Regions from separate parts of the Fictibacillus iocasae genome, predicted to be linked through region 1. Evidence: riboswitches for the same ligand, from Rfam matches in the RefSeq annotation. Region 1 holds a riboswitch; each other region holds the start of a gene.
What was found. A riboswitch is a leader RNA that binds a small molecule or an ion and turns the genes downstream of it on or off. The one in region 1 is predicted to bind cyclic di-AMP.

Region 1 (11,251 bases):
TTCCATCCCCATCATCCCTTTATGCAGAAGCTGTTGTATGAGAAAAGCCTTACGTCCTTCAACCGCTTTTCTGAGTGCGCCTTTTTCAAATTCCATGTGCAGTTCACTCCGTGTTTTTTTCTTCAGTATGAACACTATACGAACACGGCATACCTGAATGTTGATGATTCGTCCACATGATGTATTGTCACCATGAAAAAGGCCCCGCCACAAGAGGACAGGGCCAGACGAACAACATTCACGAGACAGATTTTTTCCATTGTTCATATACAGATGACGGAGCGTTCCAGCAAAGCCATGAAACCATTGTCTTGATTCCTTGCTGACTGACATGCCAATATTCATAACGCCTTTTTGACAGATTATCATATATGCCTGATGCGTTTACCCAGCCGTCCATCTAAACCCCTCCTCAAATGATATGAAATACTAATTCTTCCTGTACAATATGCTTCCCTTTTTTTCTTGTTTGCTAACTTGCGACAAAAGGTAACAATAATACAGGAGCTCGTGTTTAATGTGTGTCATTTTAACCAAATTATTCCGAAAGGAGGGGGATTCTTGAATTCATTTTTTTCACAGCCAACTTTACAACTTGCCCAATCACTTATCGGCATGGAGCTTGTCCATGAAAGCAAAGAGGGGATTACTTCTGGCATCATCGTTGAAACCGAAGCCTATATGGGTCCAGAAGACCGTGCTGCTCACTCATATGGAGGAAGGCGGACAAAACGCACCGAGGTGATGTTTGACCAGCCTGGATCCATTTATATGTACTTTATTTACGGCATGCATGTTTGCTTCAACATTGTCTCTGGACCGCCTGGGAAGCCCGAGGCGGTGCTGATCAGAGCACTCGAACCAGTGTCTGGCATAGCGTTGATGGAGAAACGAAGATATTCCAGTTGGAAACGTTCACCTGCTCAAGCAAGAAAGATTATGCATTTAACAAGCGGTCCCGGCAAGCTTTGCCAGGCAATGGGACTTGGCTTGGAATTATACGGCTCCAAAATGAATAAAGGCCCCGTGTTTTTAAAAGAAAATAAAAAAATCCCCGCCAGCATGATTGAGGCAGGGCCGAGGATAAATGTTCATTATGCAGGTGAGGCAGCCGAATACCCATGGAGATTCTGGCTGAGAGGCAGTCCTTATGTCTCAAAAAGCTGACTGCTGCGGCTCGAATAAGTATTCGCTCCTTGTATGTCATCATAAGAAACAGAGTGGGGACGGCTCTCTTGTATAGACTTTAACGTTTCATTTACAGAATAGATCATGGCGATTACCTGGTGCTGTTTGTTTTTTTGCCTGTATTCGAATATCAAATACCAAACAGCTGTATAAAGAGCTGTTTTCAGAAAAAATTCTGCATTTAAAGAGCCATTATGCGCCCATTCGGTTGCATAAGTTAAAAGTACACCTGATAGAAAGGCAGCACTTATCGTAGATAGAAAGGAAGAGCTGAGTGTTCTTCTGCGAGCTTTTAAATACAGAAGAACATCGTTCAGTTCTTCTTGATTAAAACGAAGCAAACGGCTTTTTGCCGCTTTTGCATTATCTATGATTCCTTTTGACGTTTCAAGATCCCATACGTGTGAAAGGAACAGTTTATATTCCGCTGTATTGGAAGAAGGGACGAGCATTTTCTTATGTACAAAATTATGAAGCGAATAGAATTCTACCGCTCTTTCAGCAATGCGCAATAGAAGGAAGAAAACGAGGATGGCTGCTGCAAAACGAAAGGCAAAATATCCTGATAGATGTTCCCCCAATTTATATATGGGATAGAGCACGTCCAATGCTTTAACAGAAAGAAGCTTTAATGTAATTTCGAGAAGTTCAGTCAAACGATCCAAGAAATCAACCCCTGTAATATTCTTCATTAATACTACCATGAACAGCTACCTTTATGGGATAAATTTACTCAGATTTTTACTGTTAGCTCATCTTAATGTATCAACATTTTTATTAACCTGTTCTTTTACACAAGCAAAATAGTTGTCATTTAACGTGAGTTTAAATAAAACCTGGCTGGCTTCAAGCCTTTAACATGGCAGTGTCGAACTCCTTTGCAGTTAAAAAGTTATGCTTTTAAAAGTAAAAATAAATAAAAGCCGCAGAAATCGCTGCGGCTTTTCATTTCATATTATTCATTCATGGCGGATTTAATCTTAGGTGTCTCAATGACGCCATGTTTCTCTTCTGTCTTCGCGACAATTACAGCACACGCTGCGTCACCGGTAATATTAACAGCCGTTCTCATCATATCAAGAAGTCTGTCAACACCGAGAATAAGAGCGATTCCCTCTACAGGTAGCCCAACAGAGTTTAATACCATAGCAAGCATAATTAGGCCGACTCCAGGCACACCTGCCGTACCGATACTAGCTAGGACAGCCGTTAATACGACTGTCAGAAGCTGAACCATTGTCAGGTTCTGATCATAAACCTGTGCGATAAAGATAGTCGCTACACCCTGCATAATCGCTGTTCCGTCCATATTGACGGTGGCACCTAATGGCTGTACGAATCCACTGATAGGTTCAGGTACATCCAGGTTATCCTGAGCCGTTTTCATCGAAACAGGCAAAGTGGCGTTTGAGCTTGACGTACTGAATGCTACCGACATCGCAGGTGCGAATCCTTTAAAGAACCAAATAGGGCTCTTTCGTGCAAATAATGCGATGGAACCGCCATAAGTGACAATACTATGAATCACTAATGCTGCAATGACAATCCCCATATAAAGCCCCATTGCCTTCAGTGCGGGGATTCCTTGTCCTCCGACGGCTGATGCGATAAGCGCGAAAGCTCCATATGGCGCGAAACGCATAACAAGATTAACAAGGAACATCATGATATCGTTCCCTTGCTCCACAAGATCCAAAATTCCTTTCGTTTTGCTGCCAAGCATCGTTAAGGCGAAGCCCACAAAAATCGAGAAAACAATGATTTGCAGCATGTTGCCTTCCGTCATTGCCTGAACCGGGTTAACTGGAATCATGTTCAGCAATGTTTCAGAAACAGGAGGAGCTTCCTCCGCTTTAAATTCTGCACCCGAAGTATCAAACGTTCCCACATCACCTGGTTTAAACGTAAGTGCAAGTGCGATACCAATAATAATGGCTAGCGTAGTTGTTCCTAAAAAGTAGCCGATAGTTTTTGCCCCGATGCGTCCAAGCTTTTTGGGATCTCCCAGACCCGCAGTACCTAGAACAATGGAGAAAAAGACGATCGGCACAACGAGCATTTTAATCAGGTTAAGGAAAATGGTGCCGACAGGTTTCAAGAAAAATTTATCGACTTCCGGAAAAATGCTTGGAGCGGCAAGGTTTAGTATGAGACCTGCTGCGACACCAAGAGCGAGCGCGATTAAGATTTTAGACGATAATTTCATATACATAACCCCTTTCGTATTTTTATACAAATCTGCGAAATTGAGAGGCATAGTGCGCTAAATAAAAACCCCCGAAAATTGAGAGACTTTTCGCGGGTTCACAAGCACATTTAAGGCTTAATCCTTCTCTCGAGAACGCTTACGAGGTTAGCTGTCGGATTAGGAAATGAGAATATCCCCTTTGCAAAAAGCAAATTCATCCCAGGCTTTTAAAGCCGTATTGATTGGTTCCCCCGTTCAAAAATTTGAATAATCATTCAAACTTGACTCAGCGATTGCAGTATGACGTATGTGCTGTCATTTTACCGTTTTTGTCGAATTTTTGTCAAGAATGCTTTTATGTAAACTATTCCCACATCCGCGCGCGTCGCATAGGAAACACTTTCCTATAGGTCTATATACCTTATTACCCCTATAACGAAACATCTATATCGAAAACTGTTAAGAGTATGTGTTTATTAACCGGAGGAGGAAAACATACATGAAAATTGTATTTTACGAAAAAGGCGATCTTAGCATCATAGTAGGTGCATCCCGTCTTAAAGGTGAATTGACTATAGAACAAATTAAAACGGAAAGCGAAAAAAAGGCCAAAGAGCTCGGCAGTCTGTTGGGCCGTGAGATCGGATTTATGATCGATATGAACGGAAAGCTTGAAACCCCGATGGGCAAATAAAAAGAACGGAAAAAGCGGCCATGTCAGCACTTTCTGACATGGCCGCTTTTTTTAAGGAGACCAATGCTTCGCGACCCATGTTCCCATTTTCTCATACCCTCTTGTATTGGGATGGATCGAATCCGAAAAGTATAAAGGCTTCGATATGTTCACGAAAAGCTTTTCTGTCGGAATGTATAGAGATAACGCTGTTTTATCCGCCACCTTTTTGATGGTTTCATTCCATGATTGAATGATGGGTCCATTTTTCGTATCATATCCATCCCCGAAATAGGGATTATACAGCCCCAATATATATAGTTTGGCAGATGGATTTTGTTTGCGGATGATGGCCGTGATATCTGTCAAATTTTCTTCCAGTTTTTTCTCGCCCTCACCCATTTTGTTCAACGGAAGCTTTTTAAAGTTCCACTTGGCGGTTTGCCTGTAGTCGTTCGTACCAATAAAGACAAATACCGTGTCTGCTCTCTGGATCGAGCGGAGAACGGCTCCGCTGCCCAGCTGGTGAAGAAGCTGATCGGACCTCTGACCGCTGATCCCGAAATTATTTAGCGAAACTGGTCTCCCTGTTCTTCTCTCCATCGCATCGGTCACGAATCCAATGTATCCTTTTCTTGAAGGGTCACCCACTCCGTAGGTGAGGGAATCACCTAGTGCGGTAACCCGGATTGGCTCGTCCTTTTTTTCTTTATATTGGCTAAAATATAAACTTCCGAAAAAAAGAGCAGCTAATATTCCTCCGGCAAGCATCCATCTTTGCAATTTGGTCAATTGATACTCTCCAATCGTGCAATTTTTATTGTCTAAATTAAAGCAACAAAATGGAGAAATATCAAGCAAGTATGCTCTTAAAGCCTGTAATCCTCCGGGGATCCTTCATAGTTTTCCCAAAGGTTGGCTTCGTCATAGTCAAACGTGTCTTTTTTTACAAAAATCTGCAGCAAAGCGACCACTCCTCCGCATAACAAAAATGCCGGCAGCAAAGAAATCATAAACAGTCCCATTCAATCCCCCCTTGTCTAACCATATATATTGATGTTCTCCGCCAATTATGAATCACGACTTGAATTAACGGATACATAGCCATTTTGGCTGGCCGGCTGCCGTTTATCTGAATTTTTTAATGTTTAGGAAATGTATACTTAAAACGAATGAAACCAAAGGATTAGGGTATAAAAGGAATGTAGGATTAAAGGGGGAGAACGATGGGCTTTTTATTTATTTTTCTCTATTTCATCATCATAGCGGCCGTTATTGAAATCAACGTCATCATATTCAGACTGACTGGACTTGAAAAAGAAGTCTCTCGCTTCCAAGTGATTTCCATGCTGACTGGAACAGGCTTCACCACAGGAGAATCTGAACTCATCCTCGGACATCCAGTAAGGCGCAGGTTAAGCATGTTTCTCATCTTATTCGGAGCCTTTTCACTGGCCGTTATCATTTCCTCCATTTCGAATATACTCGCCGACGAGTTTCGTTCGCTGGAACTCGCCTTCATTGCAGCCGGTCTGTTCATCATCATCCTTTTTCTGCTCATACCTGCTGTTAAGAAGAAGCTGGAACGGCTATTAAACCAAACGATGGAAGAAAAGTTCGATTTAATTGATTTACCTATACGGGATGTACTTTTAAAAGAAGATAACGATCATTTAACAGAGGTTTACATACATGATGGCTCTCCTTATATCGGAAAGAGCATTTGCGATGTGGAAGAGGAAGGAGATCATTTATCCATTCTTTTTGTGACACGAGGAGATCTGATTATAAAGAAAAAAAAGGAGGCTTCAAAACTTCAGGAAGGCGACAAATTACTAATCTTCGGTGATAGAAAAACGATTGAGGATTTATTTAAAGAGAAGAACGATGAGAAGGACAGTGCGCATTAAGCCGGCTGTCCTTCTTTTTCCACACTATGTTTTATAAAACTGCTGCCTTTTATTTTTTTCGCAGCCGCTTTTTGCTCGGCAGCGATAGCGGACAGTTTCGTCATGGACACTGTACAATCAGAAACATTTAAAAGAACAAGAGAGATGGATGGAACGAAGGGCAACTCTTCTAAGTCCAGCTTTGTTAAGATCTCTTCTGTGAATGGCAGCAGCATTTTATTAAATTCCTCTAGTAAAGCAAGGCAGATTTCATCTGAGCGATGGTTCATCGTGATCATGATAAAATCATCTCCGCCGATATGGCCAGAAAAATCAGATGACGTGCCTGTCGAGTACATGACCTCCTCAATGATACAACCTACTTTTTTAATTAATTCATCGCCTAACGAAAAACCGTAGCAGTCATTAAATTTCTTAAATTCATCTAAATCGGCGTAAATGAGTGTGAATGGCTTTCCTGCCTGCAGTTTGCCATTAAGCTGATTTTTAATTTCTTTATTGCCTGGCATGCCTGTCAGCGGACTCGCATCCTTCAATTTTTCATTATTTAGCGATGTTAAATGGTCAAGGATCATCTGGATTGAAACGGTTCCGATATACCCGTTCATATCATTAACGATAATATAATCATACATTTGTTCCGTATCTCGAGTCACAGCCTTTTGTGCTACTTCTTCAATGGATTCGTCCGTCATGACAACAAGGAACTCTTTATCCATTAATTTAGAGACCGGCTTATCCCAGAACAACGACATGCCATAAGGTTTGGCTAGCTGGCGGTTCAGCTTATCGCGCATCACAAGGCCGACAGGAAAATTTTTTTCCGTTATCACCGCTCCTGCTTCCCCCGATACCGTATCAAGAATGGTGGAAACATGCTTTACCCGTTCATCTGGCCGAAAATCCTGGGAGGTTTGAGCGAGGCTGCCGATGGTCCAATCATTTCGTTTACGAACATCCCCTTTCTCTTTTTTCTTCAAAATCAATTTCTCTGCCTTCTCATCCACTTTCTTAGGAGGAAAAGACGGTTTAGCCAGAAAGAACCCTTGGCCATATTCCACGCCCAAATCGCAAATCATCTTCAGCTCTGCGCTGTTCTCAATTCCTTCAGCAATGACTTTACTGTTCATTCTTTTGGCAAAGGAAACAAACGTCTCCATCATATTTTTCTTAACGATGTTGTTATGTATATCCTGAACGAGTGACCGATCAATTTTGATATAATGCGGCCGCAGCTCGGAAATAGCCTGCAGAGAAGAATACCCTGCCCCTGCATCATCAATCGCAATTTCAAATCCTTTTCTCTTAAATTGATCCAGCGCTTTTTTAACGACAGAAAAATCATGTATTGCTGTTCTTTCTGTAATTTCAAAAACGATGTTTGCATTGTTGAGTCCACATGACTGTACAAAATCCCTCATCGTATCAGGCTGGAAGGCAGGATCAAAGATGACCGGTGCAGAAACGTTTATGAACAATTTCTGTTTCGGCAGCAAAAACAGCTTCCCTCGATGAAGGGCCAGCTCTCTGCATGTTTTCTCCAGTACATATAGAAGGCCTTCATTTTCAGCGTATGAAAACAAATTTAGAGGCTGAGCAAAGTGCGTATCTCTTTGCCCCCTGCTTAACGCTTCATAGCCATATGCTTCTGATGTAGTCAGCGAAACAATCGGCTGAAAATGAGTTTGAATTCGATTGTGGATGATCAAATCCTGAAACGCCTCTTTTAGCTGTCCATTTTCTACTTCCAGCGAATTCAGCTTTGCCTGTCTTAGCAAGAACTTAATTGAAATATAAACTGCTCGTTCTAAAGTGGTCATTCCTTCAGTGAGCAGGATCGTATAGCTTTGATGAAACTTGATCGTGATGCCAGTATGTGAATAATAGTACGCAATCTGTTCGTGAAGGAAAAGGTTAATCTTGCCTACAATGTCCTTAAGCCTTTCGTTCATGTTCAGCCGCTTATCCAATTTCACATAAATGAAAAAATCATCCCCTACAATCCGATGGATGTAAAAGATTTCTGGATGCTTTTGTTTTAATAAACTAAAGGCATGCTCTAAGAGCTGAAGAATATCTCCAGCCTTTTTCAGGCCGTGTTTCCTCTCAATTTCTGTAAACTTAATAATATCCAGATAAATTATGCCAATTTCGTTCTCTTTTACATGTTCAGATAAATGCTTTACCATTTCATTCTGTACTAAGTACTCCATACTAAAGCCCCCTTTTGGATGCTCCTTTCATAGTATCAAAGTACTATTTCCCTTATTGTCTATTATTGTAATTTTTATGTAAAAATAAAGGCTTCTTAAAGTGAAAAAACCTCCTGATGGAGGTTTTCATTAGTGTATGTGTTTGATATGCGGAGGAACAAAAGTCAGTAGCAGAGAGATGATCTTATTGTACTGTTCCGGTGATACATCAATTCCGTCGTTTTCAAGTATTTCTTCTTTCAGCTGAATAATGAAATCGGCACGCTCTGGCTCATATTCATAAGCACAATACTCAATCGTATTCAATAGTTGCAAAAGCTGGTCGTTCCTATTCGTTATATAATATGTAGGTTTCAACCGAAACACCCCCTGGTATTAATTATTAGGGATATATGGTCATTTTCCTACAAAAACAATTCGTCAAATGCCGACATATCTTACTTTTACTGGATAATCAAGCCTTAAAGCCTATTGCAAATGTAAAAACGTGTCGAAAAATAGGTTTAAAAGAGTGTTTTTGTCTATTTATGTGCGTACTAAAAGTTTTAAATGCGTACAAAAATACCACTAATATTTTAGTTGAATAATTTCGATAGAGCAGCAAAGGGGGATGGTGTCTGGTCACTCTCTGGTTTGCTTTGGTAAACGAGCTTCTCTGGCTCAAACATTTTAGATTCCAAATAAGAGGTTGGATTTTTCATCAAGGTAATCTGCTGGAAGATCGTTTTAAAAATTTTAACGGTGTTAATGGCATCATCAAGTGCACGGTGTTTATTCCCATCCTGTGCAGCCCCAATTTTCTCGAGAGCTCTTGATAAACCATAGCGAAAGCCCTTTTCACTTTCATGCAGCATGCTGAAACTGAACTGCAAATCGTTATGATTGACGATCCATTCTGTATTGGTTTGGTGGAACGTTGAATCTGTAATCAAAGCCCACTTATCCTCCGGTCCCCACGAGCATAAATAATAATCATCTGATCCAATCCATCGCCGGAACATCTTTACCGCTTCCTCAAATGACGGAGCGTTTGCCAAGTCTTTGTTCGTGATGCCCGTTAAGCTCGTAATCCGGCTGCTCAGCTGGTCCGCTTTTGGACGGATAAATGTTTGGAACTGTTCCTTCTCCTGAAGCCCGTTCTCCGTCTCCACAACCTTAACGGCTCCAATTTCAATAATTTCTGACAGCCTGTTTGTCATTTCCAAGTCATAAATGATATATTCCACGATTCCACCGCTTTCTCTGCCCGTAACATCTTTACATGTCATATTTTAGTAGAAAAAAGCTGATTAGAGAAGAGGCTAAACGTATTCTCTCTAAAGAATATGTAGCTTAGCGCTGTATATTGCCTGTCATTGCAAAAAGGAGAACCCTTTTCCAGGTTCTCCTTTACAGCCGGTTCGTTGTCTTGCCATGAAAAGAATGTGTATGTCCGCTCACTTCAGTCAGCTGTGCTGATACTAAATGATAATGGCCGCCGCCTCTTAATGGGATTGGCGAACTTGTGTATCCTTTAAATGTGTGGCAATGTCCGTCTTTCCCTTTACATTCTCCTTCAAAATAGTGAATGTGATCATCCATTCCTCCGACCATTGGAGAAGTGCTGATGGCCAGTTCATGAGTATGGTCACTGCCGCCAGATGTTATTGATTGAAATTTATGGATATGAGGTGCCTGCTGCTGCCAATACAATCTTCTTTCCAGCCTTTTATCCAAGAAACTCCCCCCTTTCTAACACATTATTCGGGATGTTGAAACTTCGCTACTGCATTCTTTTCCATTGAGGATTACGGCTATTGCTTGTAAGATAAATAAATAGCACGAGAAAAAATGAAGGATAAGAGGGATTAACATGTTGAATAAGCTCCTAATGCTAGCCCTGTTTGCTATGCTTCTGTCAGCTTGTGAGGATAAGACAGAATCGGCTGCTATAAAGTCTCCCGAGAAGAATGTCAGTCAATCAGAGTCTGAAGCAGGCCGTAAACCTGATTCTGACAAAAAAACAGATGCGCCGTCAGATGAGACCACGGTTGTAGACGAAGAAGATGAAGAACAAACGAAGGTGAACCATGCCCCGCTCTCCAGTGATTACATTATTGCAGCAAGCCAGCTGGCGGGCTTAAATATGCCGGCTGCTGAAGCGTTACTTGGAAAGCCGGAAAGAGAAGAAACCATCCAATTCCGCTATGCAGGAACGAACGACTTTGTGCCTGCGGTAACAAAGCACTATATGAATGGACAGGCAGCGGTTACCTTTGTTGAGAAAACGGCTGCGCGTATCGTGTTCACCCCGAGCGGCCCGATCCCATTTGATGACGAGCTTAGTAAAGCCCTTGAACAGGCAGGCATTCCAGGAGATGCTGAACCTAAAGAAGAAACCGGCACAGCCTCCGTTTTTGAGAATGTAGGCGGTGTTTACTCGGTCACAGCATTTAAAAAAGCCGAATTGGTAGATTACTTGTATATCATCTTAGAAGAAAAATACAAATAGACTCCTTAATTCGTATATAGCGGGCACAGCAGGACAGTGATGCATTACTGTCCTGCACAGAAGAAATTCAGCAAACTATCTATTCTCAGGACAAATAAACTCCTGCTTTGTGTGCTGAAATCCGCACTTGTCCCCGTTTCTCCCATTTTGCTCTTCGCATATAGTATAGGGAGGAGAAAGAAGGCTTCTCACTAGCAATAGGAGAGTGAAATAAGTGGGCAAGTATTATTCTAAGAATTTTACTTTGTACGTTGTGCTGTTCATCCTGCTTGTGATTGTAGGAGCCGTTACTTGTGGCGGCGGCTGCAACTATGGCGGAGTCGTCTGCTATCCAGCGTACGGATATATGAGCGCTTACCCAGGCTACTGGACGTAAGCAGCACACAAAAAGCTCCGTGAAACGTTCAAAAGGTTTCACGAAGCTTTTTTCTTTTTTAGTTTAATTGGCATCTCATTATGAGGTGTACGGTAATAAGAAATTCTGTCAAGAAATTAATGTGCATATAGTGCAGCCGGCTTCCCTCACAATCTCGTGTTTCCTTCTTCTTTCAAACCGAGTGCAGGATAGTCGGCGATGATGGTTACGTT
Region 2 (7,952 bases), on a different contig from region 1:
GCACCGATACATTAGCAATTAGATGCGCGCTGACTCTTATTTTAAAGAATGTTTCAATTCGTTAATACCCGCTATTGCTGCAACAGCCGCGAGTGATAAAAGAAAGGTCATGTGAGTTCCTCCTGTTGATAAGTTGTTAGGTATACATTTTCCTTAGTGATGAACATTTAAACATAATTTATTCTAAAATAATGATTCGAAGGGCGTTTTCCATTCGTAAGGATACATTATAAAACAACAAGTAATCAGAATTGTTAATCTTTTATTGGGCGAGTATATTTAGGTGAAAAAAAGAAAAAAGAAGAGAAAAAATTCGTTTGGATACCATTATGCTGTTATTTTCAGAGTAAATGAAGGTTTATGGCCTGAAATGCGTTTGTTTTAAGCTTTTTGTTCGGTTTACATGCTGATGGATACGGGAGTATGATTATCTACATCTTCAACAGAATTATAAATTTTACCAATGATCGCTGAGTCCTGAAAACAGGAACGGAGGAACCAATGAAGCGGTAAATCGCTTCTGGGGTGAAACGAGAAATCGTCGGGCAACTCTTGCTGCCCGAACCCGTCAGCTAACTTCGTAAGCGTGGCAGGAGAGAGAAGGTGAAGGTCAAGTTAAACATCTGTTTAAAAAATTAACGAAAAATTATACGTACTAATGCGTCTTTATCGCTTAATCCTTTTTAGGAGCGGGGGAACCAACCGCGGCCAGTCATATGCCGCATGGGGTGAATCTCGAGTGATCGAGTAGGGCGACTCTCACGCCCGAATCCGTCAGCTAACTCCGTAAGCGTTTTAGAGAGAGGCAACAAATCCGTGTATTTTACACGCTTATTTAGCGATTTGTAGAAGCCGCGTGAAGAGTTCCTCTTCCGCAGGCTTCTTTTTTGTGCGCTTTTTTAGGAAATGAGGAGGATTTGAAAGATGGAGACAAATAGAAATGTGACGTTGATCATCTTTCCTGATGCGGTTCCAGAATTATTTATCAGTACGCTTAAGCGATATCCTGAAAGATCAAACGTTGCCCTGTGTGTTCCAGAATGGACGATGGAACACACGCTGGACCAGGAAGGCTTCCATCAGATTTTCGTCTTTTCCTTTCAGGACGGCATGCAGTATACAGACTGGATCTCAAAGGCAATTACAAAGGTCATCATCTATGAAACTTCATTTATCGGCTGCTGCATGGCAATCGATATGGTACGCAGTTGTTATACACTTCCAGTGGTTGTTTTGAAATCTGACAGCCGCTACCTTTCAAGAATTTACAAAGATTTAGGTGCGGACTTTGTTATTCACAACAAGAACGGGAACATCCAGTACTTGCTGACATCTTAAACGAGAAATGGAGCGAAATAACATGAGGTTAAGTTCAAGTGAAATAGGCCAGATCATAAGAGCGGCAAAAGCAGATCAGGTTAAATCTGAGATGGCGAAAACCATTCTTTACAGCCTGAACAAACCGGTTCCGTCTTTCGTATTTGATAAGCGCCGCTAACTTAACTGGAGCCTGCTAAAGAAAGCGGGCTCCCTAATCAACAAGGAGGAATTACTTTGCTTGATGTTTATATGATCGGTGTACTGCTCATTTCTTTTGGAATCTTTTTCAGTTTTATTACATGGTGTAACCATATCGTCGGAGGTGGCGAAGACAAATGATGCTGACGGCCATCGTATCAGGCGGACTTTTTGTTTACTTAATTTATGCCCTTATTCATCCTGAAAAGTTTTAAGAAAGATTTGATGAAAGAAAGTTTAGGAGGAACGTATTCATGGGAGTTATGCAGATCGCAGCGGTTATCCTACTGCTGCTTCTCATCATAAAGCCGCTTGGCAGCTATATCTATCATATTTTCTCTAACCAGCCGAACAGAACAGATAAATTATTCGGCCCTGTGGAGAAAGTCATTTACGCAATCAGCGGATTACAAGACAGGCAGCAGCAAACGTGGAAAAAATATACACTTTCGCTATTGCTGACAAATTTTGTTTTGGTAGCTGTAGGCTATCTCATTTTACGGCTTCAAAAAATCTTGCCATTCAATCCTAACGGCATTGATAACATGGAGCAAACATTAACATTCAATACGATTATCAGCTTTATGACAAACACGAACCTGCAGCATTACAGCGGGGAAACAGGGCTTTCTTACTTCTCGCAAATGTCCGTTATCATGATGATGATGTTTACCTCTGCCGTAACCGGAATCGTAGTGGCGATTGCCTTTATACGGGGCATTACTTCAAAAGGAAAGACAATCGGAAACTTCTTCGAGGATTTTGTAAAAGGCCACACACGATTGCTCATTCCGATGTCCATTATGTTAACTCTCATTCTAGTGGGGTTGAAAGTCCCGCAGACACTTGATCCTACTATACAGCTGACGACTCTTGAAGGAGATAAACAGGAAATCGCTACAGGTCCAGTGGCGTCACTCGTATCAATCAAGCACTTAGGAACAAATGGAGGCGGATTTTTCGGAGTGAACTCTGCTCATCCTTTTGAAAATCCAAGCCCGATAACGAACGTCATTGAAATCCTGTCGATGTGGTGCATCCCAGCATCATTAACGTATACGTACGGACGATTTGCCACGAAACAAAAACAGGGATGGGTCATATTTGGAGCGATGAGCATCTTGTTCCTTGCATTCTTAGCACTTGCTTATACCGCTGAAAGCAGCGGAAACCCAGCTTTAACGGCGATGGGGCTGAACACCGATCAAGGTAGCATGGAAGGAAAAGAAGTTCGTTTTGGAATCGCTCAGTCTGCTTTATTTACTACTGTAACAACAGCGGCGACAACCGGTACTGTCAATAACATGCACGATACGCTGACTCCGCTGGGGAGTATAACACCATTGTCACTCATGATGCTGAATACAGTGTTTGGCGGAGACGGAGTGGGTCTCGTCAACATGCTGATGTATGCGATTATCGGAGTGTTCATCTGCGGCTTGATGGTAGGGCGGACGCCTGAATTTTTAGGACGCAAAATTGAACCGAAAGAGATGAAATTGATCACGATTGCTTTGCTGATTCACCCGCTCATTATTCTCGGACCGACAGCACTCGCTTTCGTTACAGAGCTTGGAAAGGGAGCCATCAGCAATCCAGGTTTCCACGGGATCTCACAGGTGCTGTATGAATACACATCATCAGCTGCTAATAACGGTTCTGGTTTTGAAGGGTTAGGGGACAATACTCCGTTTTGGAACATCACAACAGGATTAGTCATGCTGCTTGGCCGCTATGTCTCTATCATAGCAATGCTTGCTGTAGCCGGTTCATTAGTTCGCAAGCAGCCCGTTCCTGAAACAATCGGTACGTTTAAGACAGATAACATGCTGTTCGTCGGTATTTTAGTAGGGGTCGTCATTATAGTAGGTGCACTGACATTTCTGCCAGTCATCGCTCTCGGTCCAATCGCTGAATACTTGATGATACGTTAACCAATGAGGTGTAAGAGATGAATCAATATAATCAGAATCATAATTCCGGTCTTATTCAAAAAGCCGTTGTAGAAAGTTTTAAAAAGTTAAACCCATTAACCATGATGAAAAATCCAGTCATGTTCGTTGTAGAAGTGGGAACGCTGCTTGTACTGCTTATGATTCTGGCGCCATCCCTTTTCCAATCAGAAGCTGCGCTAGGCTATAACGTGTCTGTTTTCATCATCCTCCTGTTTACCATCCTATTCGCCAATTTTGCTGAAGCATTGGCGGAAGGGCGTGGCAAAGCGCAGGCAGACAGTTTGAAGAAAACAAAAAAAGGTACGCAGGCAAAAAAATGGCTGAAAAATGGAACAGTCAAAACCATCTCTTCTGATGAGCTTCGCAAAGGGGACATCGTACTTGTGGAAACCGGCGATCTCGTTCCAGGAGATGGGGAAATTATCGAGGGTCTTGCTTCAATAGACGAATCTGCGATCACGGGAGAATCCGCACCCGTCATTAAGGAGTCTGGAGGAGATTTCAGCTCCGTTACCGGCGGGACAAAAGTTGTCAGTGACTGGATTAAGGTTCGTATTACGGCAGACCCTGGGGAGTCATTCCTCGATAAAATGATCGCGCTCGTTGAAGGAGCAAAACGTCAAAAAACACCGAACGAAATTGCACTTAACATTCTGCTTGTTACGCTAACGATCATCTTTTTGCTTGTTGTGGTAACACTTGTGCCGATCGCAAAATATGTCGGGATAGATTTAGAGATTTCAACACTGATTGCCTTGCTTGTCTGTTTGATCCCTACGACAATCGGAGCTCTTTTATCAGCGATCGGGATAGCCGGTATGGACCGTGTGACACGCTTTAACGTATTGGCGATGTCAGGGAAAGCGGTAGAAGCGGCAGGAGATATTAACACCATTATTCTAGATAAAACAGGTACGATCACGTTTGGCAACCGTCTTGCTGCAGAATTTATTCCAGTAGGAGATGTCTCGCAGCGTGAAGTGACAGAAATGGCGGTCGTTACCTCTTTATTTGATGAAACCCCAGAAGGACGTTCTGTTTTGAAGCTCGCTAAAAAACAAAGAATCACTTGGAATTCTGCACACTATGAAAAAGCTGAAATCATTCCTTTTACAGCCGAGGAAAGAATGAGCGGTTTGAACGTAAACGGAACGATTTTCCGAAAAGGTGCTGTCGATTCCATAAGAAAGTTTATTGAGTCTAAGGGCGGTATTGTTCCAGGTGACTTAAAGAACAAGAGTGATGAGATCGCCCGAAAAGGTGGAACACCACTGGCTGTATCTGTTGATAATAAAATACTGGGGCTTATTTACTTGAAAGATACCGTAAAGCCAGGAATCCGTGAACGTTTTGAAGAACTCAGGAAAATGGGGATTAAAACGATCATGTGTACGGGAGATAATCCGCTGACTGCAGCAACCATCGCACAGGAAGCAGGAGTCGATGATTTTATCGCAGAATCCACGCCTGAAGATAAGATACGGGTAATCCGGGTAGAACAGGAAAAAGGAAAGCTTGTCGCCATGACTGGAGATGGCACGAACGATGCTCCCGCACTCGCTCAAGCCGATGTAGGATTGGCCATGAACTCCGGAACTGCCGCTGCAAAGGAAGCGGCAAACATGGTGGATCTGGATTCCGATCCGACAAAAATTATTGAAGTGGTTGCGATCGGCAAGCAGTTATTAATGACGCGCGGGTCATTGACGACATTCAGTATCGCCAATGACATCGCGAAATACTTCGCTATCATACCGGCGATGTTTACAGTGGCCATCCCTCAGATGGAAGCACTGAATATCATGGGATTGGATTCACCAACAAGCGCTATCCTGTCAGCATTGATCTTCAATGCGATCATCATCCCGCTTCTGATTCCGCTGGCGATGAAAGGTGTAAAATACGTGCCAATGAGCGCGAACAAACTGCTTTCCCGAAACATTTTGATCTATGGACTGGGAGGGATTTTCGTCCCATTTATTGGAATCAAAGCCATTGATATGATTGTTGGAATGGTGATGTAAGGATAACGGAAATCACTACATCTCAGAGCTCTAATAGCAACAAAGTTATGAAAATAAAGCTTTCTATAATGAACGTGGAGGGTTCACCTTGTTTAAAATAATAAGATTATCATTACTCATGATTGTACTATGCGGCATTGCCTACCCGCTGGCCATGATAGGGCTTGCGCAGACGATATTCCCTGATCAGGCAAACGGAAGCTTAGTGACAAATGAGGAAGGCAAGGTTATTGGATCCGAGTTAATCGGCCAAAATTTTAAAAGACCTGAATTTTTCCAAGGCCGTGTTTCTTCTATAGAAAATAACGGGGCCGCTACTGGCTCGAATAACTATGCGCCTTCCAATGAGGATATGCTGAAAAGGACGGAAGCCTCAATTAAGGCATTGAAGAAAGAAAACAGCCGTACAGAAACAAACGAGATGCCTGTGGATCTGGTCACCAACTCAGGATCTGGTCTAGACCCTCATATTTCAGTAGAAGCAGCAGAATTTCAGATTGACCGAGTGAGCAAGGCATCTGGATTAAGAAGGAAAGAACTGCGCGCAATTATTGATAAATCAATGGAGAAAAGAGATCTTGGCCTTTTCGGAGAAGAAAGAGTCAATGTCCTTCTTTTGAACATGAACGTGCAGGAAGCGATGCGAAAATAATAGGGCAGCCTCGGCCGATAGAATTAGGCCGGGGCATTTGCTCTGTCATGAGGAGGATGAGTCATGTGTCCGGCTTACCGCAGAAAAACACCTGAAGAAATATTGCAGGAAATAGAACATCTTAAAAGAGGTAAATTAAAGGTCTATATCGGTTCTGCACCAGGTGTTGGCAAAACGTATCGAATGCTGCAGGAAGCACGTGATTTAAGGAATGAAGGAATTGACGTTGTAATCGGTTTGATTGAGACGCACGGCCGGAGGGAAACAGCGGAACTTATTAAGAATCTGGAAGTGATGCCAAAATTACAGGTTCATTATAAAGGCCATGCATTAGAAGAGATGGATACGGAAGCAATCATTCAACGAAATCCGGACATCGTGATTGTTGACGAACTTGCACATACGAACGTTCCGACATCTAAACGAGAGAAGCGGTATATGGATGTGGAAGAAATTTTGAAAGCAGGTATCCATGTCATCTCGGCTGTTAATATTCAGCATTTGGAGAGTCTGAACGATATCGTCGAACAGATTACAAACGTGAAGGTGAGGGAGCGGATTCCTGATCAGTTTCTTCATATGGCGAACGAAGTCATACTCATTGATGTAACACCCGAGATTTTAAGAAAAAGGCTGAAAGACGGCAAAATCTATCATCACAGTAAAATAGAGCAGTCACTTGAAAACTTCTTTACGAAAAGCAACTTAGGAGCGCTGCGTGAGCTGTCTTTACGTGAAGTGGCCGACGATGTGGATGAGCGCATTGAGAAGGCGAAAAAAAGCAACGGACAGAGCGGTCCTACAGGAGCACATGAACGAATTATGGTCTGTGTCCAGCACGGCGGAAATGCCGAGAAGCTGATCCGCAGAGGATGGCGGATCGCGAACAGGCTAAAGACGGATCTTATCATCCTTCATGTGTCAAATGAAGCATCCATGAACAGGAGTGCTGAAGAACGGAAGAAAATTCATGATTGGAAAAAGCTTGCCGCACAGTTCAATGCCCGTTTTATCGCAGAACAAATGAACAATCGCAAAATTGCTCAGACGATTACAGATGTTGCGGTGGAAAATGGTGTAACACAGATTATATTAGGCCAATCCGCCAGAAGCAGGTGGGAAGAAATCTGGAAAGGTTCGATTGTAAACAACATTATGAGATATGCTTCAGGCATCGACATTCATATTGTATCAGACTATAAAACAAGAGAATCGTAGAGAAAGGATTTATGAAAATGAACGTAGCATTTTTTCTATTGCCAAAGAAAGAGGTGGCTTTTCTCAAGAGTGGTGTCACGATCAGGCAGGCAATCGAGAAAATGGCGAATTGCCGTTTTTCAGCCATACCCATAATCGATCAGCAGGGGAAATACTCTTTTACCATTACAGAGGGCGATATACTCTGGTTTTTGAAGAATAACCGCAATGTCACCTTTGATAACTGCCATCATTTTTCCATCGACCACATACAGCCATTCCGAAAAATGAATACCGTTCATATCGATGCAGAAATGGAAGATTTGCTGCAGATGGCTTCAGAACAGAATTTTGTTCCTGTAGTCGATGACAGCGATATATTCATAGGGATTGTCAGGAGAAAGGAAATTATTGAATATTGCAGGAAAATGGCACCAGCGTATAGGTCTTCTTAATTTTAATTTTGTACGTTGTGTGAAACTTGAAATAAAATCCATTTAATATTTTGCATTACCGTATAATGGAAGTAGGAGGTGTTAGTATGACAATCAAAACCATTTTAAACACCAAGCCTATGCGAATGTTTCTTTACCTTTTCATTATCAC
Region 3 (11,251 bases), on a different contig from region 1:
GAAAGCCATCCAAGAGTTCGGACAGCAATACCGCACGGCCTCCGGCGAAAATGCGATCTATCCAAAATTAAGTTCTCTTGAAATTTCGTCCCGTGACATTCAGCATGTGTTCCATCAAGGTGAACTGCCGCACCACCTGCAGCACTATATTGATGGTGAACACCCAAAACAATTAAAAAAACCATAATCCACTCAGGGATTATGGTAAAAAAACCGAACGCATGATGAAGAAATGGGGGGTAGGGAATTGCTTGACTGCCGGTGGGCCGGCAGGCGAGATATCTATCTCACACTTCTACTATATGCGTTCTTTTTCTTTGTGTATGGACAAGTGCCATGGGCATTCATGTATTTTTGCGAAAATATGCCTATTTTTCGTTGGAATGAAAAGAGGAATGCCATGTATGAAGCACGCTGATTTCTTTTTCAGGGCTGAGGCCCGCTCTCCAATCATCCGGTGCGAGGCTCCTGGATTGTGACCAACTCAGCGTGTCACGTATGGTTTGAATGATTGGCCTGTATTGTAGTCCGTGTTTTTGTGCTTTGCTGTCATCTGCACAGGCCATCCCTTTATACTGTGGGCTCGCGATCCAAAGCGGGAGCTCAACCCATTCACCGACTTCATTTTCTTTTAAAAAGTGTTCATCAGCCCAGACGAACTCGGCATCGCTCTGTGCGATAGCTTGGCATGCTGTGAACAGTTCACCTAATGTTCGTTCTGTTCCTGCGGCCTGAAACGTTCCGATTGTATTCGTTTCTGTCATGGCGACAATCCATTCTGCTAAGTCGCGAACATCGATAAACTGTGTGCGTTCTTGCGGAGACACTGGAGCAAGCACCTTGCCGCCCCGTAAAATTCTTTCTATCCAATACGTAAACCGGTCAGAATAGTCATGCGGACCGACAATAAGGCCTGGCCGTATGATGAGCGATGCATCAGAACCGTATTCGTCGATGACAGCTTGTTCGCACGCGGCCTTCAGCGGTCCATAGTGGTTCCAGTCCATTACATTCGTATCGATATGCTCCCATGAGGATACCGTACAATTCTCGTTGATCTTTTCCTGAGAAAGGTCAGCATAAACAGAGATTGAAGAGATGAACACATACATAGGGGTGACCGGATGAAGGGTGCGTGCCATCTTGCGGACATCATCAGGAAGATAGCCGCACGTATCGATCACAGCATCAAACGAACGTCCTGTTAGAAGAGCGAAGTCTGTTGTCCGGTCACCAGTTATTTTTTCACATTCAGGAAACAAGTCAGAAGCAAACTGGCCTCGGTTAAAAAGTGTCACACGATGTCCGTTCTTAAGAAGCGACTCGGTAATATGCCTTCCAAGAAACCTCGTACCGCCAATCAATAAAACCTCCATCACAACCCATCCTTTCTCATACGGTATTTTTTATTTTTTGGGGTCCGGTACGCCAATTCACAATGCCTGATACACGAAGAGGTAGGGTATTGGCGTACCGGACCCCGCTTTTCATTCTTTTACATTCGTCTTAAGGCTGGGAGCTTCCATGTGATCATGATGTTGACGATGAAGAGGAAGCAGGCGCCTGCGGCCATAATATGCTGAATTTGAAAACCGTTTGAAATAAGCAGCGAGGTGGCTGCGAATGAAACAGGAGCGAGTCCGAGGCTCGCCATCGTCAGGAGGCTCATCAGACGGCCAATCATTTTCTTGTCTACTTTCTCCTGCACCGCTGAAATGAGGGGAATGTTTGTTGCGGGAAATGTTAATCCCATCAAGAAGGCGAGAGCCATGCTGGTCCCGATGGTGCTGCTTTGGCTGAGCAGGAAAAAGAACACGTTCATCGCAAATAAAGAGCCAGTAACCATAAAGCCCTTATTCTTTTTCACGTTTAGTATAGCGATCACGACCGAACTGATGAGCATGCCAGCAGCCATGGAGCCTTCCACGTAGCTGAAGTCCAATGCGCTTCCCTCCAGAACGTTTTTAACGAAGATCGGAAGTCCCATCGTAAGCGGCCCCATTACGAACAGGTTCAAGAAAACGGTGCTTAAAAACAACGCCGTTAGAAAGGCTGAACTTCTTACTACGTGCAGCCCTTCTTTTATAGACTGCCAGATGCCAAGCTTTTCTTTTTTTCTGTCTGGTGAAGCAGGCAGGTTAAGCAAATAGGCAAGCAATGCCGAGACGAGCAGCAGTATAGCAGGCACACCGAAAGAAAGATAATATCCACCGAGGCTCACGAGTATCCCGCCAATCATCGGCCCAATAATTAAGGAGCTCTGCTGTGTCATTTGCACGACTGAATTTGCCCTTGTCAGCTGTGAAGAATCCACAACATTGGGAAGAAGAGCCCCATTTGCCGGCCATACAAAGGCATCCATGATTCCAAAGAACAGGCCGAAAAGAATGAATGAAGTCATTGATAAATGACCGGACCAGAGCATGACTAGCAGACCTGCCAAGAGGACAGAGCGAAGTATGTTCGCTGTGAACAAAATTTTCGTCCGGCTCACCCGGTCCGCCAAGACACCTCCGAGCGCCATAAATAAAAGGCGAGGTATGTTGGTCGCGATCAGCACTGCACCAAGAGCGGCTTCCTGGTTCAGTGTTTTAACTACAAACCAAGATTGTGAAAAAAGGAAAATCGAGATGGAAAAGGATGAGCATAATGTAATCGCCCATATGAACAAGAACGATCGCTGTTTAAAAAGAGAGACAGGCTGATCTGTCAGTGCAATAGCAGGCTGAGTCATGTTATTCAATCCCTTCGACAGATTCTTTTACTGGAAACGCGACCATGAACAAGTGATGCAGCTCGCCGTCAGGTGAATGATCGGCTTTGAAGCTTTTGATTAGATCGGACAGCTCTTTTGCTTTATTTTGCAGCTGTTCCTGCTGTTCTTTTGAGAGACGCACGTGGTTGTATCCGAACTTGACTTGATCAAGCTCTGTGAAAATGTGAGAATCTAGCTTCTTTAAAATCGTTTTGGTCTTATCCATAGATATCAGAATATTTTCCTTTAATGCATCAGACAATTCTTCTTTTACTTCTTCTTTTTGGTGAGGCAGAATGTTTTCCGTTGAGAAGATACGGGCGATCGGGCGGTAGAATTTCTGCACGATCCCGTTTTTTTCTTCTGTCCGTTCAATTGTCACAAGCCCGACGCGTTCCAGTTCTTTTAGATGGTAGTGGATTTTTGGGGCAGGAGCTTCTAGGAGATCCGCGATCATTTTACCTGTCTTCGCCTCATCGACGATTTCCCAGATCACCTTAAGCCTAAGGGGATCACTGATCACACGCAGCTGTTCCAGTTCTTCTAAATGATAAATATCTTTCATGTTTTACTCTCCTTTAACGTTCAACTATTCCTGAATGTATAATATGAAAAAAATGGAAAGAAGTCAAAGGATTTGATACATGGAAGATTCGATAAGGAGGCTCTATCAAAATGGGCTTTTTAAAAAATGAAACCATAGAAGCGCGAGATTATAAAAAACCATTCTACTTTCTCTAGCAAATGAATAGGTTGTAATAGAGAACGCAAAAGAAAGTGAGGGTACTTACTATGTTTATTCCGTCATTTCTATTAAAAAAACTGCCTCTTTACATCGTTTCAGCACTCATTTTTATCGTGTTGTCCACAAGCTTTATTACGTCTTTCGAAAGCAAGTACAGGCTGTCATCTTCATCGCTTCATCATTGGCTTGCAGAGTTTTCGGGAGAAGCACTCGTTTATGTATTAGGATTCGAAAACCGTTATTTTGCTCAGGTGCTTCCGGAACAAAGTAAGCCGCCATCCATGTCCGCAGTGATGCTCGAGCTTGCCACAAGCATTAAACCAGGTGACATAAGAAGTCTTCTTGGCAACGAACTGCCTGGCTTTGCACAGTTTGATTCCACCATTGTTGTCGCGGGGGAAGGTACGGATTACACGAATATCGCTCACGAATCACCGCCGCCGATCGAATTTTTAATGGACGGAAAAGAGGCCGAAGTGCAGAATGTGGAAAGGCTGGAGGATCCCGATCTAACGGAGAACCCGGGCACCCCTCCAAGTGCGCAAGGAAAGAAAGTGGCCTACATTTACCATTCACACAGCTGGGAGTCCTTCATCCCTCATTTAAAGGGGGTTAAAAACCCAGACAATGCCGTTCATTCAAAAGTGAACATCACAATGGTCGGTAAGAAGCTTGGGGCAGAGCTGGAGAAAAGAGGCATCGGAACGGTTGTCGACACCACTAATATGACGGAGCTTTTGCGTAAAAATAATACAGATTACAAAAAAAGCTATCCGATGGCAAGGACCCTTGTCCAGGAAGCGATGGCCGGAAACAGCGGGATGACGATGCTGTTCGACCTGCACCGAGACTCATTAGGCCGTGAGAAAACCACACGTGAAATAAACGGCAAGAACTATGCGAAAATTTTATTTGTTGTCGGCGCAAGCAATCCAAACTATGAGAAAAACGAACAAATGGCAAAAGAGCTTCATGCACTGCTTCAGAAAAAATATCCTGGCTTAAGCCGCGGTGTTATCAAGAAAAACAAGCAAAAAGGAAACGGCGTCTATAACCAGGACCTCTCCAGCCAAGCCATGCTCATCGAATTTGGCGGAGTCGGCAACAGCTTCGACGAATTAAACCGATCCGCAGAAGCGGTAGCAGAAGCCATCGCCGATTACTACTTCAAAGGCAGCAAACAATAAACAGGACCAGCTGGGTGTTTTCTGCACAAAGAAAGCCTTATAAAATATTTCATGATAAGGCTGACGTGGTGATAGGATTCACCGCTCCCATTTTAGCGAATAGCCCCTGCTCTGAATTCTAAATGCTTGCATGTTAATTTCCCGCCTCGCTCATACTACTATCATGCTGAGTAGTAGGAGGGTTGAAAATGTTGAAAAGAGAAGGCCTGATTCCTGTTCTGTTAGGGACTATCGTTTCACTGAGTGCGCTGCCATTCTTGAACAGTGGAAGCGGGAGGAAAAAAAGCTCTAACTCGCTAACCAGTTTAATCCTTGGCTTCGGACTTGCCCACATCGTCCTAGGTACCATTGATTTATTTGAACACGACAGTGAAGACGATCACGACAACTGGTAAGAGACGGCACAGCCGTCTCTTATTTACATACCATATTCTTTAATTCGAGCTCGTTTAGTTTATCAGCAATAAGGGAAAAAATTCTGGAAAGTAAAGAAAGGGAGCATGTTATGAAACGGGTTTATGAGTTCTTATTGTCTTTATTGTTGATCGGGTCGCTATACGCCGTGTTGTTTGCTCAGTATCCGTTTTATTTGAAGCTTTTATTTGGTTTGCTTTATACGGTGATCATCCTTCATACCATTTTTTCGCTGATCCTTGAGAACCGAACCGCGCAAAACACGCTGCTATGGATTTATGTTCTGGTCTTCCTTCCTGTAATCGGCTATATTTTTTACCTTTATTCTGGACAGCTGTATTTGAAAGGCCATCTTTTCAAATCGAAAAGAAAGAACGACCGTGAAGAATGGGTTAGAGTGACCAAAGAAAATGAAAAGCCGGATTTTACCGGCATGCCGGACCATCAACGCTGTTTCGCCTATTATGCTCATAATGTGGCGCTGACAAAAATGAACAGCTCAACGAAAACCACGATATTAAAGAACGGTTCGGAGAAATTTCCTGAACTGAAAAAAAGGCTGCTTGAAGCTCAAAAGTACATTCATATCCAATACTACATTTTTCGGTCGGACCGCCTCGGTAAAGAAATAATGGAGATCTTGATGAAGAAAGCAAGAGAAGGGGTGGAGGTGCGTTTCCTGTTTGATGGAATCGGAAGCTTGTCCCTTCAGCAAAGTGATATTGATGAAATGAAAAAAGCGGGAGTCAAGGTGCATGCCTTTTTGCCGGTCCGCTACGGTTTCTTTAACCAAAAGCTTAATTTCCGCAATCATAGAAAGATTGTCATCATTGATGGCGTCATCGGATTTACCGGCGGTTTGAACGTAGGAGTGGAGTATGAGGGGCTGGATCCGACCATCGGGTTTTGGCGTGATACGCACATGCTGATTGAAGGAGAGGCGGTTCAGACGCTGCATGCCATTTTTCTTTTAGACTGGGAGTATGTCTGCGGCGAAGATCTGTTTGAGCATGAGAATTACACCAAGCCGACAAGAATAAAAGGAGATGGCGAGGTGCATGTTGTCGCCAGCGGCCCAGATACCCAGCAGGGGATTATGAGTGATTTTTATTATACGATGATTTCTTGTGCTAAGAAGTCCATCTGGATCGCCACTCCTTATTTTGTGCCGAACGAAGCAATCAGAGCAGCACTTAAGATCGCGAACCAAAAAGGAGTAAAGGTTCGAATCATGGTGCCTGAAATCAATGATGGATTTCTGACTCAATATGCGACACGGTCCTATTTTCCTGAACTGCTGCGATGCGGTACAGAAATATACTCGTATAAAAAAGGCTTTCTGCATCAAAAGGTCATTATTGTGGACGGCGACATGGCTTCGATTGGCACGGCAAACATGGACATGAGAAGCTTTCACCTAAATTTCGAAGTGAACGCCTTTTTGTTTAACTGTTCTTCTGTAAAGGAACTGATCTCCCAGTATGAGGAGGATATGGAGGAATCGTCTAAAGTAGGAGCGGTAGAATTTTATAAACGGGGCTTAGCGGAGCGTTCAAAAGAATCGTTTGCCCGTCTGTTCTCAGGAGTATTGTAGCCTTCAGGCTCTTGTAATAAGAGAGGTCCCTTCAGAATAGTCTTTTAACAAGACAGGCTTTCTGGAGGTAATGGCTGCATGGATATACTTGAAGCATTAATTTTAGGCATGGTACAAGGTCTAACGGAATTTCTGCCAATCAGCTCAACCGGACACTTACTGATTGGCAGAAAGTTGTTTGGGCTGGAAGACGCCGGGCTGTTTCTTGACAGTATGCTTCATTTCGGCACCTTAATCGCCGTCTTGACCGTTTATTGGAGAGAAGTGCGTTCGTTAATACGGCATCCACTCAGCCGGATCAGCTTATTGATTATTGCAGGTACAATTCCTACAGCGGCCATCGGCTTGTTGTTCCAAGATTTCTTTGAAGAAATATCTAAGAGCGGTGTGACGGCAGGATGGGAGTTTGTCGCAACAGGCTGCCTTTTATGGTGGGCGGAAACGTATAAAAAGCATGGTCGAAAGTCACTTGAGGATATTACGATCGCCGATGCGGTCATGATTGGAACGTTTCAAGGGGCCGCAATATTGCCAGCGGTCTCACGGTCAGGGTTAACGATTGCAGCTGCACTGTTCCGAAAAATTAATCCTGCGGCCGCCGCCTACTTTTCCTTCTTGCTGTCGATTCCGTCCATTGCTGGAGGCATTGTGCTCCAGTCTAAAGACCTTTGGGCTGCGAGCAGCCAGCATGTATCGTTCGGTGCTCTTGCTGCTGGAACTGCCGCATCGGCCATTTTTGGGTACATGGCTGTAAAATGGATGATATCTCTTTTGCAGAAAGGGTCACTAAAAGGCTTTGCTATTTACGTATGGATCGTGGGGACAGCGGTCATTCTTGCACAGCTTGCCAATAAGTTTTAACACTTCGTAAAAACCTCTGACTAACCATTGACTTTTAGAATAGAGAGGATTACATTAAATGTAATTCAAAATCAGACTTTAATCGCTGAGTCTGCATCAAATTGATGCAGGGCGGGGGAACCACTTTTTTTATGGGGTGAGTCCTGTGCGTTCGCGCGTACGGGAGGGGATACTCCAGTCCCTAATCCGTCAGCTAACCCCGTAAGCGTAAAGTAATCAAGGAGAGGTCGCAAAGCTTTCATTGCGGACCATTTTTTGGTGGTCTTTTTTTGTTTGTCAAAAACAGCTTGTTAGGAGAGAGTAAAGCATGAATAAGCAGTATGCAGTGATTGGATTAGGTCGTTTTGGCGGCAGCATCGTACGAGAATTCTCACAGATGGGTCATGATGTGCTGGCGATCGACCGGGACATGGAAAAAGTAAATGAGTTCGCGAATATTGCTACACAAGCGGTTCAAGCCAATTCGACTGACGAAAAGGTACTGCAGTCACTCGGTATCAGAAACTTTAACCACGTGATCGTGTCGATTGGTGAGGATATTCAATCGAGCATTTTAACGACGCTGCTGTTAAAAGAAGCAGGTGTAAAAAAAGTTTGGGTGAAAGCTCAAAACGATTATCACCATAAGGTATTGGAGAAACTGGGAGCAGATCGGATTATTCATCCAGAACGTGATATGGCTTTGCGCGTGGCTCAATTGATTACCTCTGAAAAAATTATTGACTTCATTGAATTATCGCACGAGCACAGCATCGTTGAAATCGAAGTAAGCGATAAAATAATCGGCCGCACACTGACGGAAATGGACGTTCGCGCCCGATTTGGCTGCAACATTGTCGCGATAAAGCGCGGAGACGACATTCATGTTTCACCGATTGCTGATGTGACCCTGCAGCGTCATGATATACTCGTGGTCATCGGCCGGAATGAGGATCTGAACCGTTTTGAAGAAGAAGGAGTGTAAACATCTGTGCTAAAAACGACGGAAAGAAAGTCCTTTCTGTATAATCCAATAAAACTGACTCCGCCGCAGATTTTGGCAATACTTTTTGGGGTACTGATTATCTTCGGAGGATTTTTGCTAAAGCTCCCGATTGCAACTGAAAAAGGCATTTCATGGGTAGATGCTTTTTTTACCGCCATTTCTGCCGCAACGGTTACAGGTCTAGTGACACTCGATCCAGGATCTACCTATACGCTTTTTGGAGAAATCGTTATTCTTTTCCTCATTCAAGTAGGGGGACTTGGCATCATGTCCTTTGCTGTTCTTGTCGTAATTATGCTTGGAAAGCAGATTGGCATTAAGCAGCGACTAATCATGCAGGAAGCCTTGAACCAGCCTTCTATAGGAGGAGTAATCAGGCTTGTGCGGAATTTGTTTATCTTTTCTATCGTCATCGAGGCAATTGCTGTGTTTCTGCTTTCCCTTCGCTGGGTACCGGATCTCGGATTCTCTAAAGGGGTGTATTACAGCATTTTTCATACAATAGCCGCTTATAATAATGCCGGCTTCGGACTATGGCCGGATAACCTTACCCGCTATGTTGGCGATCCGGTCGTCAATCTCGTAATCACCATGCTTATTATTATGGGAGGACTTGGGTTTACGGTTATCGTGGATTTGTGGATAGCCAAAGAATGGCGCAACCTGTCCTTGCATTCGCGCGTTATGATACTTGGAACCATTATCGTGAATGTTATCGCTATCACTCTTTTCTATTTGTTTGAACAAAATAATCCAGAAACGTTAGGTGCCCTTTCAGAGTCGGACAAGCTGTGGGCCGCTTATTTTCAAGGCATCAGTCCAAGAACAGCGGGCTTTAACACGGTCAATATCGGTGCATTGGAGGATGGATCGGTTCTTCTTACCATTTTGCTCATGTTCATTGGAGCAGGAAGCACGTCGACAGGCGGGGGGATTAAGCTAACGACCTTCCTCGTTATCGTGTTTGCCGTCATCACCTTTCTAAAAGGAAAGAACGAGACGATCATGATGAAGCGGACTATACGAAACGCAATCATTTTTAGAGCGCTCGCCATTTCAACGATCAGCATTTTGTTTGTATTTTTAGGAGCTGTACTGCTGACGCTGACAGAAGACTCGCCATTTCTTCCTGTTTTATTTGAAGTCGTTTCTGCTTTTGGTACCGTTGGACTGACGATGGGACTGACGTTTGAGCTTTCCTTTTTAGGGAAGTTGATTATCATGTTTATCATGTTCTTCGGAAAGCTCGGTCCGCTGACGATGGCATTCAGTCTTGCTCGGCCAGCTAAAGAGAACATCCGATATCCAGACGGAGATGTTTTTACAGGCTGAATAATTGTATAAGAAGTAAAGGAGAGTCTTGCTGAATAATGCAAGGCTCTTTTTGCTTCTTGGATAATGTTCTCATTTTAGGAAAAGATAAAAAGGGTTGATATTGAGATGAGGTGGGAGAGAAGTGACGAAAATTAAAGAAAATTTTCTAGTGTCGCCATACCTTGTCTTTTTTCTCGTGCATTCTATTCAAGTGGGAGTCGGCGTGCTTGGCTATCAGCGGGTCATCGCAAAATACGCAGGGTATGATTCCTGGATTTCCGTGCTGATTGCCGGCATCCTCATTCACTTGCTGATTGGGATGATCTATTATGTCCTCAATACAGGGGGCGGAGATATTACTCAAATTCATCAGAATCTGTTCGGAAAATATATCGGGACATGTTTAAACATCGTGTTATTAACCTATTTCGCCGTCTGGTCAGTGACGGTGCTGCGCACGTATATCGAGGTGGTGCAGGTCTGGATGTTTCCGACTCTGGAAACGTGGAAAATTGCCGCTGTTTTCTTACTGCTAACCTATTATGTGGTGTCAGGCGGTTTCCGAATCGTGGCAGGCGTGTGTTTTCTTGGGGTGGTGCTGCCGTTTGGACTTGTGTTCCTTCTTGTGTTTCCACTTGAATATACACAGTTTACGAACCTGCTTCCTGTGTTCGATGAGTCGATGAGGGATTATTTCACTTCTACAAGAAGCATGATGCTCAGCTACCTTGGCTTTGAATCACTGCTCGTTTTTTATCCTTTTATAAAAAATGCGAAAAGCTCACAGAAATACGCTCACTTTGGAAATATGTTCACGGTATCCATGTATTTAATCGTAACCATTATTACGTTCGCATTTTTTAGCCAAGAACAGCTGGCAAGAAACGTGTGGGCAACGCTCTCCATGGTCAAGATTGTGCAAGTGTCTTTCGTGGAACGGTTTGATTATGTATTCGTCTCCATTTGGTGCCTGGTAATTTTAACGAACATTACATTGTCAATATGGGCTTCCACACGTATAGGCAAGCTTGTCTTTAAAATTAGGCAGCATCAAGTGTTACTTCTCATACTGGGTGTAGTGCTCATCTTGTGCGAACTGCTGAACACTCGATTACTGATCAATTTGCTGAACAACTACACAAACCAAGTGGGCTTTTATATGGCCGTTATCTATTTGCCGCTGCTCTTTTTAGCAGCTCTTCTGAAAAATAAAAAGCAAAATAAAAACAGCCTGGCATCAGCGGAAGCTAAATAAACAAGAGAATTGCCTTATGGACAAGTCTCTTGTTTTTCTTTTATTCGTTCAACAGCAATGTAAGCTGCTCTTTACATTTTTTCTTTTCACTCTCATCTTCTGATTGATGCCATTTTTCGAGAGCCATCTTAATCATCTCGT

Region 2: another riboswitch for cyclic di-AMP. It lies ahead of ACFQPF_RS14730 (protein-tyrosine phosphatase family protein); the one in region 1 lies ahead of ACFQPF_RS16665 (dicarboxylate/amino acid:cation symporter).
Region 3: another riboswitch for cyclic di-AMP. It lies ahead of ACFQPF_RS00325 (potassium channel family protein); the one in region 1 lies ahead of ACFQPF_RS16665 (dicarboxylate/amino acid:cation symporter).

What each region holds. Positions count from the first base shown of each region.
Region 1 is NZ_JBHTCP010000051.1:43,153-54,403, reverse strand. Features, by position in the region: gene ACFQPF_RS16685 (Fur-regulated basic protein FbpA) at 1-96, opposite strand, end outside; gene ACFQPF_RS16680 (hypothetical protein) at 239-400, opposite strand; gene ACFQPF_RS16675 (DNA-3-methyladenine glycosylase) at 562-1,167, shown strand; gene ACFQPF_RS16670 (hypothetical protein) at 1,149-1,892, opposite strand; gene ACFQPF_RS16665 (dicarboxylate/amino acid:cation symporter) at 2,144-3,394, opposite strand; cyclic di-AMP (ydaO/yuaA leader) riboswitch at 3,516-3,678, opposite strand; gene ACFQPF_RS16660 (hypothetical protein) at 3,876-4,070, shown strand; gene ACFQPF_RS16655 (GDSL-type esterase/lipase family protein) at 4,122-4,841, opposite strand; gene ACFQPF_RS16650 (hypothetical protein) at 4,919-5,074, opposite strand; gene ACFQPF_RS16645 (TrkA C-terminal domain-containing protein) at 5,276-5,959, shown strand; gene ACFQPF_RS16640 (GGDEF domain-containing protein) at 5,956-8,172, opposite strand; gene ACFQPF_RS16635 (hypothetical protein) at 8,302-8,529, opposite strand; gene ACFQPF_RS16630 (3'-5' exonuclease) at 8,748-9,398, opposite strand; gene ACFQPF_RS16625 (YmaF family protein) at 9,562-9,888, opposite strand; gene ACFQPF_RS16620 (hypothetical protein) at 10,025-10,663, shown strand; gene ACFQPF_RS16615 (YjcZ family sporulation protein) at 10,878-11,039, shown strand; gene nagB (glucosamine-6-phosphate deaminase) at 11,186-11,251, opposite strand, start outside.
Region 2 is NZ_JBHTCP010000048.1:60,716-68,667, reverse strand. Features, by position in the region: cyclic di-AMP (ydaO/yuaA leader) riboswitch at 459-602, shown strand; cyclic di-AMP (ydaO/yuaA leader) riboswitch at 661-808, shown strand; gene ACFQPF_RS14730 (protein-tyrosine phosphatase family protein) at 925-1,338, shown strand; gene ACFQPF_RS14725 (hypothetical protein) at 1,361-1,498, shown strand; gene kdpF (K(+)-transporting ATPase subunit F) at 1,656-1,733, shown strand; gene kdpA (potassium-transporting ATPase subunit KdpA) at 1,773-3,452, shown strand; gene kdpB (potassium-transporting ATPase subunit KdpB) at 3,470-5,497, shown strand; gene kdpC (potassium-transporting ATPase subunit KdpC) at 5,586-6,149, shown strand; gene kdpDN (KdpD-like non-kinase potassium sensor) at 6,213-7,367, shown strand; gene ACFQPF_RS14695 (CBS domain-containing protein) at 7,385-7,801, shown strand; gene ACFQPF_RS14690 (hypothetical protein) at 7,888-7,952, shown strand, end outside.
Region 3 is NZ_JBHTCP010000002.1:57,105-68,355, forward strand. Features, by position in the region: gene ACFQPF_RS00285 (hypothetical protein) at 1-187, shown strand, start outside; gene ACFQPF_RS00290 (NAD-dependent epimerase/dehydratase family protein) at 369-1,376, opposite strand; gene ACFQPF_RS00295 (MFS transporter) at 1,496-2,734, opposite strand; gene ACFQPF_RS00300 (ArsR/SmtB family transcription factor) at 2,736-3,320, opposite strand; gene spoIIP (stage II sporulation protein P) at 3,548-4,687, shown strand; gene ACFQPF_RS00310 (asparagine synthase) at 4,876-5,082, shown strand; gene cls (cardiolipin synthase) at 5,193-6,695, shown strand; gene ACFQPF_RS00320 (undecaprenyl-diphosphate phosphatase) at 6,774-7,556, shown strand; cyclic di-AMP (ydaO/yuaA leader) riboswitch at 7,630-7,779, shown strand; gene ACFQPF_RS00325 (potassium channel family protein) at 7,864-8,520, shown strand; gene ACFQPF_RS00330 (TrkH family potassium uptake protein) at 8,527-9,873, shown strand; gene ACFQPF_RS00335 (GerAB/ArcD/ProY family transporter) at 9,998-11,110, shown strand; gene ACFQPF_RS00340 (hypothetical protein) at 11,151-11,251, opposite strand, start outside.